3 regions of the Caldimonas taiwanensis NBRC 104434 genome follow, and region 2 is predicted to be linked to each of the others. Evidence: predicted binding sites of a transcription regulator. Region 2 holds the regulator's gene; each other region holds the start of a gene.
What was found. The regulator HrcA, encoded in region 2, represses chaperone genes, less so after heat shock. The targets are predictions, from matches to a motif close to TTAGCACTCNNNNNNNNNGAGTGCTAA.
Positions count from the first base shown of each region.

Region 1 (3,274 bases), on a different contig from region 2:
GCTTTGCAGCAAGAGTACGCACGGCTTCGGGCCCAACTGGCCGAGGCCTACGACGCACCGGTCTGGCAGACCGGAAGGATCGACCGCCTGGCCAACGCGCTGGCCGCCGTCGAACGCCAACTGGCCGCCCAAGCGCCGGACACCCCCTGGTGCGACACTCGCCGCCCGCGCCCCTTGGGCCGCACCCGTCAAAGCCCCTCGAGTCCGTCACCTAGAGAAGCAAGAACTACGAAACCCGCAACGAAGTGATCCTCTCAGACGGCTCGCCGGCGAGCGGGGGTCCACGGTCATCGCGGCGCGGCCGGCGCAACGCTGCCAGCACCTTGGCGACATCCTCCATATGAGAGGTTCATCGTCACGGATTGTGGCGCTGCACCTGCTCCCCGCGTTCCGCACCTTCGCCTGGATGCGAATGTCGTGCTGAGCACCTCCAGCCGGGCAAAGGCCAGTCACTGCTGAGGACATCCCTCTACAGGAGAACAACAACCCCCCGGCACGAGGCTTGGGCTTGAAGCCACCCGCGCGTGCACGAAGCCGCGCCATCCCTTACCCTTCCCGCACACGCCAGCCCCCCGGAGCCCCACCATGTACCTCCCCCCTCACTTCGCCGAAACCCGCCCCGAGCAGTTGCACCGCATCATCCACGACCACCCGCTGGGGATGATGGTCACGCACACGGCGGCGGGGTTGGAGGCGCAGCATCTTCCTTTCCTGCTGGATCCGGCGCAGGGTGCGCAGGGCGTGCTGCTGGCGCATGTGGCGCGGGCCAACCCGGTGTGGCAGGAGGTGGCCGACGGCGACCCGGTGTTGGTGGTGTTCCGCGGGGTGGAAGGCTATATCTCGCCCAACTGGTACCCCAGCAAGCACGCCACACACCGCGCAGTGCCCACCTGGAATTACGAGGTGGTGCATGCCCATGGCTCCCTCCATGTGCACGATGACGAAAGATTCGTGCGGGGTCTGGTGGCACGGCTCACGCGGGTGCACGAGGCTGCGCAGCCGGTGCCGTGGAAGATGGGCGACGCCCCACCCGACTACCTGAGCGACATGCTGGGCAAGATCGTGGGGCTGGAGGTGCGCATCACCCGGCTGGAAGGCAAGCGCAAACTGAGCCAGAACCACCCGGCCGGCAACCGCGACGGGGCGATCCAGGGTCTGCAGGCCCAAGGCCACTGGGCACTGGCCCAGGCGATGCGCGAGGCCACTCAGCCGCAGTGAACGCCTCTTGAAGAACCGGAACCCACCCCTATAATTCGTCGCTGTTAGCACTCATCTGATGCGAGTGCTAATGATCCCGGGCCCAGCGAATCCTCGCGGAGCCCGTCGATCATGCGCATCAAGTTGGTGCTTACTCGCATCACCCTTCCACCAGAAGTTGGTTCTCACTCTTAGGAGATGTCATGAAACTTCGTCCTCTGCACGATCGCGTGATCGTCAAGCGCCTGGAAAACGAAACCAAGACCGCCTCGGGCATCGTCATCCCCGACAACGCTGCCGAGAAGCCCGATCAGGGTGAGGTCCTGGCCGTCGGTCCGGGCAAGCGCAATGAAAAGGGCGACTTCGTGGCGCCCAACGTCAAGGTCGGTGACCGTGTGCTGTTCGGCAAGTACAGCGGCCAAACCGTCAAGGTCGACGGTGAAGAGCTGCTGGTGATGCGTGAAGAAGATCTCTTCGCCGTGGTGGAAAAGTAATCCCGCCGCGCGCCACAGCTGAACAGAACTCAGTAACGAATTCGGAGAATTTCTTATGGCAGCTAAAGACGTCGTTTTCGGCGGTGAAGCCCGCGCCCGCATGGTCGAGGGCGTGAACATCCTGGCCAACGCAGTCAAAGTGACCCTGGGTCCCAAGGGCCGCAACGTGGTGCTGGAGCGCTCCTTCGGCGCCCCCACCGTGACCAAGGACGGTGTGTCCGTGGCCAAGGAAATCGAGTTGAAGGACAAGCTCCAGAACATGGGCGCCCAGATGGTCAAGGAAGTGGCGTCCAAGACCAGCGACAACGCCGGTGACGGTACCACCACCGCCACCGTGCTGGCCCAGGCCATCGTGCGTGAGGGCATGAAGTATGTGGCCGCCGGCATGAACCCGATGGACCTCAAGCGCGGCATCGACAAGGCCGTCGCTGCCCTGGTCGAGCAGCTGAAGAAGGCTTCCAAGGCCACCACCACCAGCAAGGAAATCGCGCAGGTGGGCGCCATCTCCGCCAACTCTGACGAGTCCATCGGCAAGATCATTGCCGACGCGATGGACAAAGTGGGCAAGGAAGGCGTGATCACGGTCGAAGACGGCAAGAGCCTGGACAACGAGCTCGAAGTCGTCGAGGGCATGCAGTTCGACCGTGGCTATCTGTCGCCCTACTTCATCAACAACCCCGACAAGCAAGCCGCGATCCTCGAAAACCCGTACGTGCTGCTGCACGACAAGAAGATCAGCAACATCCGCGACCTGCTGCCCACGCTGGAGCAAGTGGCCAAGGCCGGTCGTCCGCTGCTGATCATCGCCGAGGAAGTCGAAGGTGAAGCCCTGGCCACGCTGGTGGTCAACACCATCCGCGGCATCCTGAAGGTGTGCGCCGTCAAGGCCCCGGGCTTCGGCGATCGTCGCAAGGCCATGCTGGAAGACATCGCCATCCTGACCGGCGGCAAGGTGATCTCCGAGGAAGTGGGCCTGTCGCTGGAGAAGGTGACGCTGGCCGACCTGGGTCAAGCCAAGCGCGTGGAAGTGGGCAAGGAAAACACCACCATCATCGATGGCGCTGGTGCCCCGGCCGATATCGAAGCGCGCGTCAAGCAGATCCGCGTGCAAATCGAGGAGGCCACCTCCGACTATGACCGCGAGAAGCTGCAAGAGCGCGTGGCCAAGCTCGCCGGTGGCGTGGCCGTGATCAAGGTGGGTGCGGCCACCGAGGTCGAAATGAAGGAGAAGAAGGCCCGCGTCGAAGACGCCCTGCATGCCACCCGTGCGGCGGTGGAAGAGGGCATCGTCGCCGGTGGTGGCGTGGCCCTGCTGCGCGCCAAGCAAGCTGCCGGTGAGATCAAGGGCGACAACCCCGACCAAGACGCCGGCATCAAGATCGTGCTGCGTGCCGTCGAAGAGCCCCTGCGCCAGATCGTGGCCAACGCTGGCGAGGAGCCCAGCGTGGTGATCGCCAAGGTGCTCGAAGGCAAGGGCAACTTCGGCTACAACGCCGCCAACGGCACCTACGGCGACATGATCGAGATGGGCATCCTGGACCCGACCAAGGTGACCCGCACCGCGCTGCAAAACGCCGCCTCGG
Region 1 covers NZ_BCWK01000005.1:43,799-47,072, forward strand. The annotation lists gene CTA01S_RS16605 (hypothetical protein) at 1-249, shown strand, start outside; gene CTA01S_RS05900 (FMN-binding negative transcriptional regulator) at 586-1,218, shown strand; gene groES (co-chaperone GroES) at 1,401-1,691, shown strand; gene groL (chaperonin GroEL) at 1,747-3,274, shown strand, end outside.
Region 1: a site for HrcA is predicted at 1,263-1,289, ahead of groES (co-chaperone GroES). Genes of this name have one in related genera too.

Region 2 (3,274 bases):
TTGGACAGGGTGTGCGGCGCAATGGGCACCAGCACCCAGCCGGCGATGTCCGGATGCAGGATGGGCCCGCCGGCGGACAGGGCATAGGCCGTCGAGCCGGTGGGCGAGGCCACGATGAGGCCGTCGCAACGGATGTTGGCCATGAAGTCGCCGGCCACCTCGATGCGCAGCTCCACCATGCCGGCGGTGGCCCCGCGGTTGACCACCACGTCATTGAGGGCGAAAGCTTCGAAAATCACTTGGCCATCGCGCACGACCTGGCCTTCGAGCATGCTGCGGCGCTCCTCCTCGAAGTCGCCGCCCATCACGGGCCCCAGCACCTCGCGCACCTCGCCCACCGGAATGTCGGTGATGAAGCCCAGGCGGCCTTGGTTGATGCCCACCAGCGGCAACCCATGGCGCGCGACCTCGCGGGCAATGTGCAGCATGGTGCCGTCGCCGCCCACCACGACGGCCAGGTCGCATTCGCGGCCCATGCCGTCTGCATCGAGCATCGGATAGCCGCTCAAGCCGGTGTTCATCGCGGTGTCATGCTCGAGCGAGACCTCCGCCCCCTGGCGGCAGATGAACTGGGCAATGTCCTCCAGCACCCCGCGCATGCCCTGGGCCTGGTATTTGCCGATCAGTGCCACGTGACGGAAGCGGGATTTCATGGGCGCGATTACACCACAGCGCCGGCGCCGCCCAGGATCGATCGCACCCCCGGCCCGACCCGGGAATACGCCCAGCCCACCCCCCCTTGTAGCGCGGCGGCGCGCCCTAAAATCCATGGCATGCTGGACGACCGCGCCAAAACCCTGCTGAAAACCCTGGTCGAGCGCTACATTGCCGACGGCCAGCCGGTGGGTTCTCGCACCCTGTCCAAAGCCTCGGGGCTCGAGTTGTCCCCGGCCACCATCCGCAACGTGATGGCCGATTTGGAAGACATGGGGCTGATCGCCAGCCCTCACACCTCGGCCGGGCGGGTGCCCACTGCGCGCGGCTATCGCCTGTTCGTCGACACGATGCTCACCGCCCGGCCGCTGGATTTGAACCAGCCGCCGCCCGAGGTGGCCAGCGTGCGGGACCAGCTGCAGCCCGACCAGCCACAGCGGGTGATCGCCACGGCCGCGCAGTTGCTGTCGAATCTGTCGCACTTCGTGGGCGTGATCACCGCGCCGCGCAAGCCCTCGGTGTTTCATCACATCGAGTTTCTGCGCCTGTCCGAGCGGCGCGTGCTGGTGATCTTGGTCGCTCCCGACGGCGATGTCCAAAACCGCGTGCTGTTCACCGATCACAACTACACCCAGGCGCAGCTCGTCGAGGCCACGAACTATGTCAACACTCACTTCGCCGGCTTGACCCTGGAGGAAGTGCGCAATCGCTTGCAAACCGAGGTGGAGGCCCTGCGCAGCGAAATCGCCAGTCTGATGCAGGCGGCCGTGCAGGCCGGCTCGGAGGCCATGGCCAGCAGCCAGGAGCAGGTGGTCGTCTCGGGCGAGCGCAACTTGCTGACGGTGCAAGACTTTTCCAGCGATCTGGAATCGCTGCGCAAGCTCTTCGATCTGTTCGAACAAAAAACCCAGCTCATGCGCCTGCTCGATGTCTCCAGCCGCGCCGAGGGCGTGCGCATCTACATCGGTGGCGAAAGTCAAGTGGTGCCCTATGAGGAGCTGTCCGTCGTGTCGGCCCCTTACGAGGTGGACGGTCAGGTCGTGGGCACCCTGGGCGTGATCGGTCCGACCCGCATGGCCTACGATCGCATGATCCAGATCGTGGACATCACCTCGCGCCTGGTGTCCAACGCGCTGAGTCAAAAGTAGCACGGCCTACAATCGGGGGCTTGCCCTTTGGGCCGTTAGCTCAGTCGGTTAGAGCAGAGGACTCATAATCCTTGGGTCGCAGGTTCGAGTCCTGCACGGCCTACCACGGTTTGACGCCGCCGTCGTGACCTGCGTCTACGGTTGCAGCCAGTGCCGCAGCCGGGCATACAACAAGGCCGGCTCGACCGGCTTGGCGATGTGGTCGTTCATCCCGGCCGCCAGGCAGGCTTCGCGGTCTTCGCCGAAGGCATTGGCCGTCATCGCCACGATGGGGGTTTGCGCATACCCGGGCAAGGCCCGTATCGCCCGAGTGGCTTGCAAACCATCCATCTCGGGCATGTGCATGTCCATCAAGATCAGACGGTACGGATAGGCCGAAGCCATGCGCACGGCATCCACCCCGGTGCCGGCCACGTCCACCTCCAGACCCGCCGCGCGCAGCAGTTCGCAAGCCACTTCTTGATTGACGGGGTTGTCTTCGACCAGCAGCAAACGCCCTTGCGGCCACGGCGCTTGCGGCGGCGTCGGCGCCGGAGTGGGCGATGGCGCACGCAACACGCGCTGGCCCAACAAGGAGATCAAGGCATCGTGCAGCGCCGAAGGCGTCACCGGTTTGAGCAGCACGGCCCCCACCCCTTCATCGCGCGCGGCTTGGCGCAAGGCCGCATCGTCACGCGCCGTGACCATCAGACAAGGTGGCATGGCCTGCGGCCCCCACAGTTCGCGCAAGCGCCGAACGGTTTGCAAGCCGTCCAACTCGGGCATGAGCCAGTCGGTCACGATGACATCGGGCCGGCATGCATCGCCCCGACCCATGTCGTGCACGGCCTGCAAGCCGCTGTCGCAAGCCTGCACCTGCAGTCCCATGATGTGGAGCATTTCGCCCAGCGCCTGGCGAGCCTCGATGAGGTCGTCGATGAGCAAGACCCGCAAACCACGCAGCCGCACATCCGAGCGTGCGGCCTGGGTGGCCGCGCGACGCAGAGTCACCGTGAACCAGAAGGTGCTGCCCCGGCCAGGCTGGCTGTCCACGCCGATCTGGCCACCCATCAGCTGCACCAGATGGCGGGTGATGGTCAAGCCCAGGCCGGTGCCGCCGTGGCGGCGGGTGCGGCTGCCGTCGACTTGCTCGAACGGATGGAAGATGCGTTCGATCTGCTCGGGGGTGAGGCCCGGGCCGGTGTCGCGCACCGCAAACCGAAGCTCAATGGACTGGGCATCTTGGGCGAGCACCTCCCCGCTGAGCACGATGATGCCTTGGTCCGTGAATTTCACGGCATTGCTCAGCAAATTGAGCAGGGCTTGCGACAGCCGGGTGGCGTCTCCGTGCACCGACACGGGCAGATGGTCCGCATCGAGCACGAGCTCCAGGCCTTTGTCGCGCACCTTCGGGCCCACCAGGTCGCAGGCGCGCGACAACATGGTGTCGATGCGGAAGTCTGCCGACTCGAGCTGCAGCTTGCCGGCCTCGA
Region 2 covers NZ_BCWK01000002.1:128,997-132,270, forward strand. The annotation lists gene CTA01S_RS02300 (NAD kinase) at 1-653, opposite strand, end outside; gene hrcA (heat-inducible transcriptional repressor HrcA) at 774-1,802, shown strand; tRNA gene CTA01S_RS02310 (tRNA-Ile) at 1,832-1,908, shown strand; gene CTA01S_RS02315 (PAS domain-containing hybrid sensor histidine kinase/response regulator) at 1,938-3,274, opposite strand, start outside.

Region 3 (3,274 bases), on a different contig from region 2:
GACCAGAAGCGCCGCAGGGCCTCGCGCGCGCCGGCCCGGCCGCCGGCCATCAGGCCGTCAGCCAACACCACGGCGTTCATCGCGCCAGCGCTGGTGCCACTGATGGCATCGAATTCGATGCGCTCTTCCTCCAGGAGCCGGTCCAGCACACCCCAGGTGAAGGCGCCATGGGCGCCGCCTCCCTGCAGCGCCAGATCGATGCGTCGGATGCGTCGCCGGCTCATGCCGTTCAGTCTACGGGTCGACCCCTGATCGACCAAACCAAAAACCGAGCGGCTTGAACGACAACGGCCCCCGAAGGGGCCGTTGTGTGCGAGGCGCAGGGGGCCGGGTCAGGCGTATTCGGCCAGGGCCTTGCGCATTTTCTTCATGGCGGCCGCCTCGATTTGGCGAATTCGTTCGGCGCTGACGCCGTATTCAGCGGCCAGCTCGTGCAGCGTCTTACCGCCAGTGCCGTTGTCATTCACCTTGAGCCAGCGCTCTTCGACGATGCGGCGGCTGCGAGGATCCAAGCTGTCCAGCGCCCGGGCGATGCCATCGGTGGCCAGCAGATCACGGCGCTGGGCTTCGATCACGCGGGTGGGCTCACGGCTTTCATCGGCCAGGTAGGCAATGGGCGCGAAGTTGTCTTCGCCGTCGTCGAGGCTGGGCTCCAGGGCCACGTCCCCACCGGACAGGCGGGTCTCCATCTCGATGACATCCTCACGCTTGACCTTGAGCTCGCGGGCCACCGCATCGATTTCCCGGTCGGACAGGGTGCTGCGGTGCGTGTCGACCTCGTCGGCTTCGCCTTTGAGGCTTTGCTTGAGGGAGCGCAAATTGAAGAACAGCTTGCGTTGGGCCTTGGTGGTGGCCACCTTGACCATGCGCCAGTTCCTCAAAATGAACTCATGGATCTCGGCCTTGATCCAGTGCAGGGCATAGCTGACCAGGCGCACGCCCTGGTCGGGGTCGAAGCGCTTGACGGCCTTCATCAAACCCACATTGCCCTCCTGGATCAGGTCGCCATGCGGCAGGCCATAACCCAGGTACTGGCGCGAGACCGACACCACCAGTCGCAGGTGCGACAGCACCAGCTTCCCGGCGGCTTCCAGGTCGCGGTGATCTCGCCAGCGGCGCGCCAGCGTGGTTTCTTCTTCCTGCGTCAGCAGGGGCAAACGGTTGACGGCCGCGATGTAGGCATCCAGATTGCCCAGGGAGGGCACCAAGGCCCAGGGATCGCGGACGGTCAGGGCAGCGGTCGAGGTGTTCATGGTCGTCATAGACATCTCGAACCTCCTTTCAGTTCCCTTGATGTTAGCACTCGATGGCAGAGAGTGCTAATCCCTCCTCCGAGGGAACCCTTATGAATAGTAATAAACAATCGATTCGTTTGGGGTCATTGGGAAATTTCGAAGGCTTGGGCCAGCAGGGCATAAGACCGCCGGCGCACTGCCGGATCGTAGGCCCAGGTATTGATCACCAATTCGTCCAGGGCCAAGGCGTCGGCCAGGCGGCGCAGCTGCTCGGCCACCGTGGCGGCGCTGCCCACGAAGGCCTTGCGGCGCAGGGCGTCCACCGTGGGCCATTCCTCGGGGGTGAAACCGCGCTGGGCGATCTGGTCGGGGGGCTGCAGGGGACCGAGCCGCCCGTGCATGCGGTCCAGCCGCCAACGCTCCCGGCTGAGCGCATGGAAGCGGGCTTCTTCATCGGTGTCGGCGGCCAAGGCCCACACGCAGATCGTGGCTTGGGGCCTGGGGTGGCGTGGGCTGGGCCGGTAGAGGCGGCGGTAGAGGTCCAGGGCCTGTTCCACGCCCTGGCCATCCATGAAGAAATAGGCAAAGGCATAGGGCAGGCCCAGGTGGGCCGCCAGCCGGGCGCCGTAGTCGGAGCTGCCCAGCACCCACACCGTGGGGATACGCGCCCAAGGGGCCTCGGGCGAGGGGGCGGGCGCACGGGGGTGGGCGACGATGCCTCGGTGCGGCTGGCCGGCCAGCCAGGCTTGCAGGTCCTGGATTTGTTCCGGGAAGCTTTCGGCCGCGGCATGGGCGTTCGGGTTGAGGGCCAGCGCCGTGCGCATGTCGGCACCCGGCGCACGGCCCACACCCAGGTCGATGCGGCCCGGGGCCAGGGCCTCGAGCACACGGAACTGCTCGGCCACTTTCAGCGCAGCGTAGTGGGGCAGCATGACTCCGGCACTGCCCAGGCGTATGCGTTGGGTGCGTGCGGCCATGGCGGCCAGCAAGATCTCAGGGGCGGTGCCGACGATGGTGGGCAGGCTGTGGTGCTCGCTCACCCAGAAGCGGTGATAGCCCAGGGCTTCGCAGTGAACGGCCAGGTCGAGGGTATCGCGGATGGCAGCGTCTTCGCTGGCGCCGGCCAGCCAGATCGATTGATCGAGGACGGAAAGCTTCATGGGGGGCATTGTCGGCGCGTTGGGGGCGCTGGGCGGATGTGCGGACATCCGGCGGCTGGCCCGCCCCGCCGGGCCCACTTGACGACCGGGTGAAGGCAGGATCGCCGTGGCCAAATACTGTATATTTATACAGTTACTGGTGACGCCATGCTTTCACGGTCCTTGTCTTCCGAGGTGGCTGCCGCCGTCTGGCAGGGGGATGCCTTGCCCGGCGCCCATGAGCTGCCTGTGTGCCCGACCGGCTTTGCCGCGCTGGATGCCGTGCTGCCTGGCGGGGGCTGGCCGGTTCAGGGATTGAGCGAGATCCTGCTGCCGGCCTGGGGGCTGGCGGAATGCCGTCTGACCGCACCGGCCCTGTCTCGGGTGCTGGCCGACGAGGGGCCGGGCAAGGCCGTGCTCTTCATCGGCCCGCCCGCGCCGCCCCATGCGCCCGGTTGGCGTGCGGCGGGCCTGAACGCGGATTCGATGATTTGGGTGAATGTGGTCCAGCCCGAGCAGCGCCTGTGGGCGGCCGCACAGGCGCTGCACTGCGCGGAGGTGGCTGCCGTGTTGCTGTGGCTGCCTGTCCAGCGGGGGCAGGTGGCGGGCTTGCGGCGGCTGCAAGTGCGCAGCTTGCAGGGACAGCGGCTGGTGTTCGTGTTTCGGCCGCTGGCGGTGCAGGTCGAGGCTTCGCCTGCGCCTTTGCGTCTGGCCGTGCAAGCCAGTCGGCCGTTGAGCTTGGTGTTGCGTTTGCTCAAGCGCCGGGGGCCGCCCCATGACAGGCCGATCGAGGTGCCTGCGGCGCCGCAAGACTTGGCGGAGGTGCTGTCTCATGCGTTGGCGGCCCGCGGGGGGGGCTCCGCCGTTTCCATGCAGCGGTTCGATGTTGGCCGGTCCTTG
Region 3 covers NZ_BCWK01000008.1:80,317-83,590, reverse strand. The annotation lists gene CTA01S_RS08810 (patatin-like phospholipase family protein) at 1-224, opposite strand, end outside; gene rpoH (RNA polymerase sigma factor RpoH) at 333-1,262, opposite strand; gene CTA01S_RS08800 (LLM class flavin-dependent oxidoreductase) at 1,379-2,395, opposite strand; gene imuA (translesion DNA synthesis-associated protein ImuA) at 2,543-3,274, shown strand, end outside; gene CTA01S_RS08790 (Y-family DNA polymerase) at 3,258-3,274, shown strand, end outside.
Region 3: a site for HrcA is predicted at 1,297-1,323, ahead of rpoH (RNA polymerase sigma factor RpoH). Genes of this name have one in related genera too.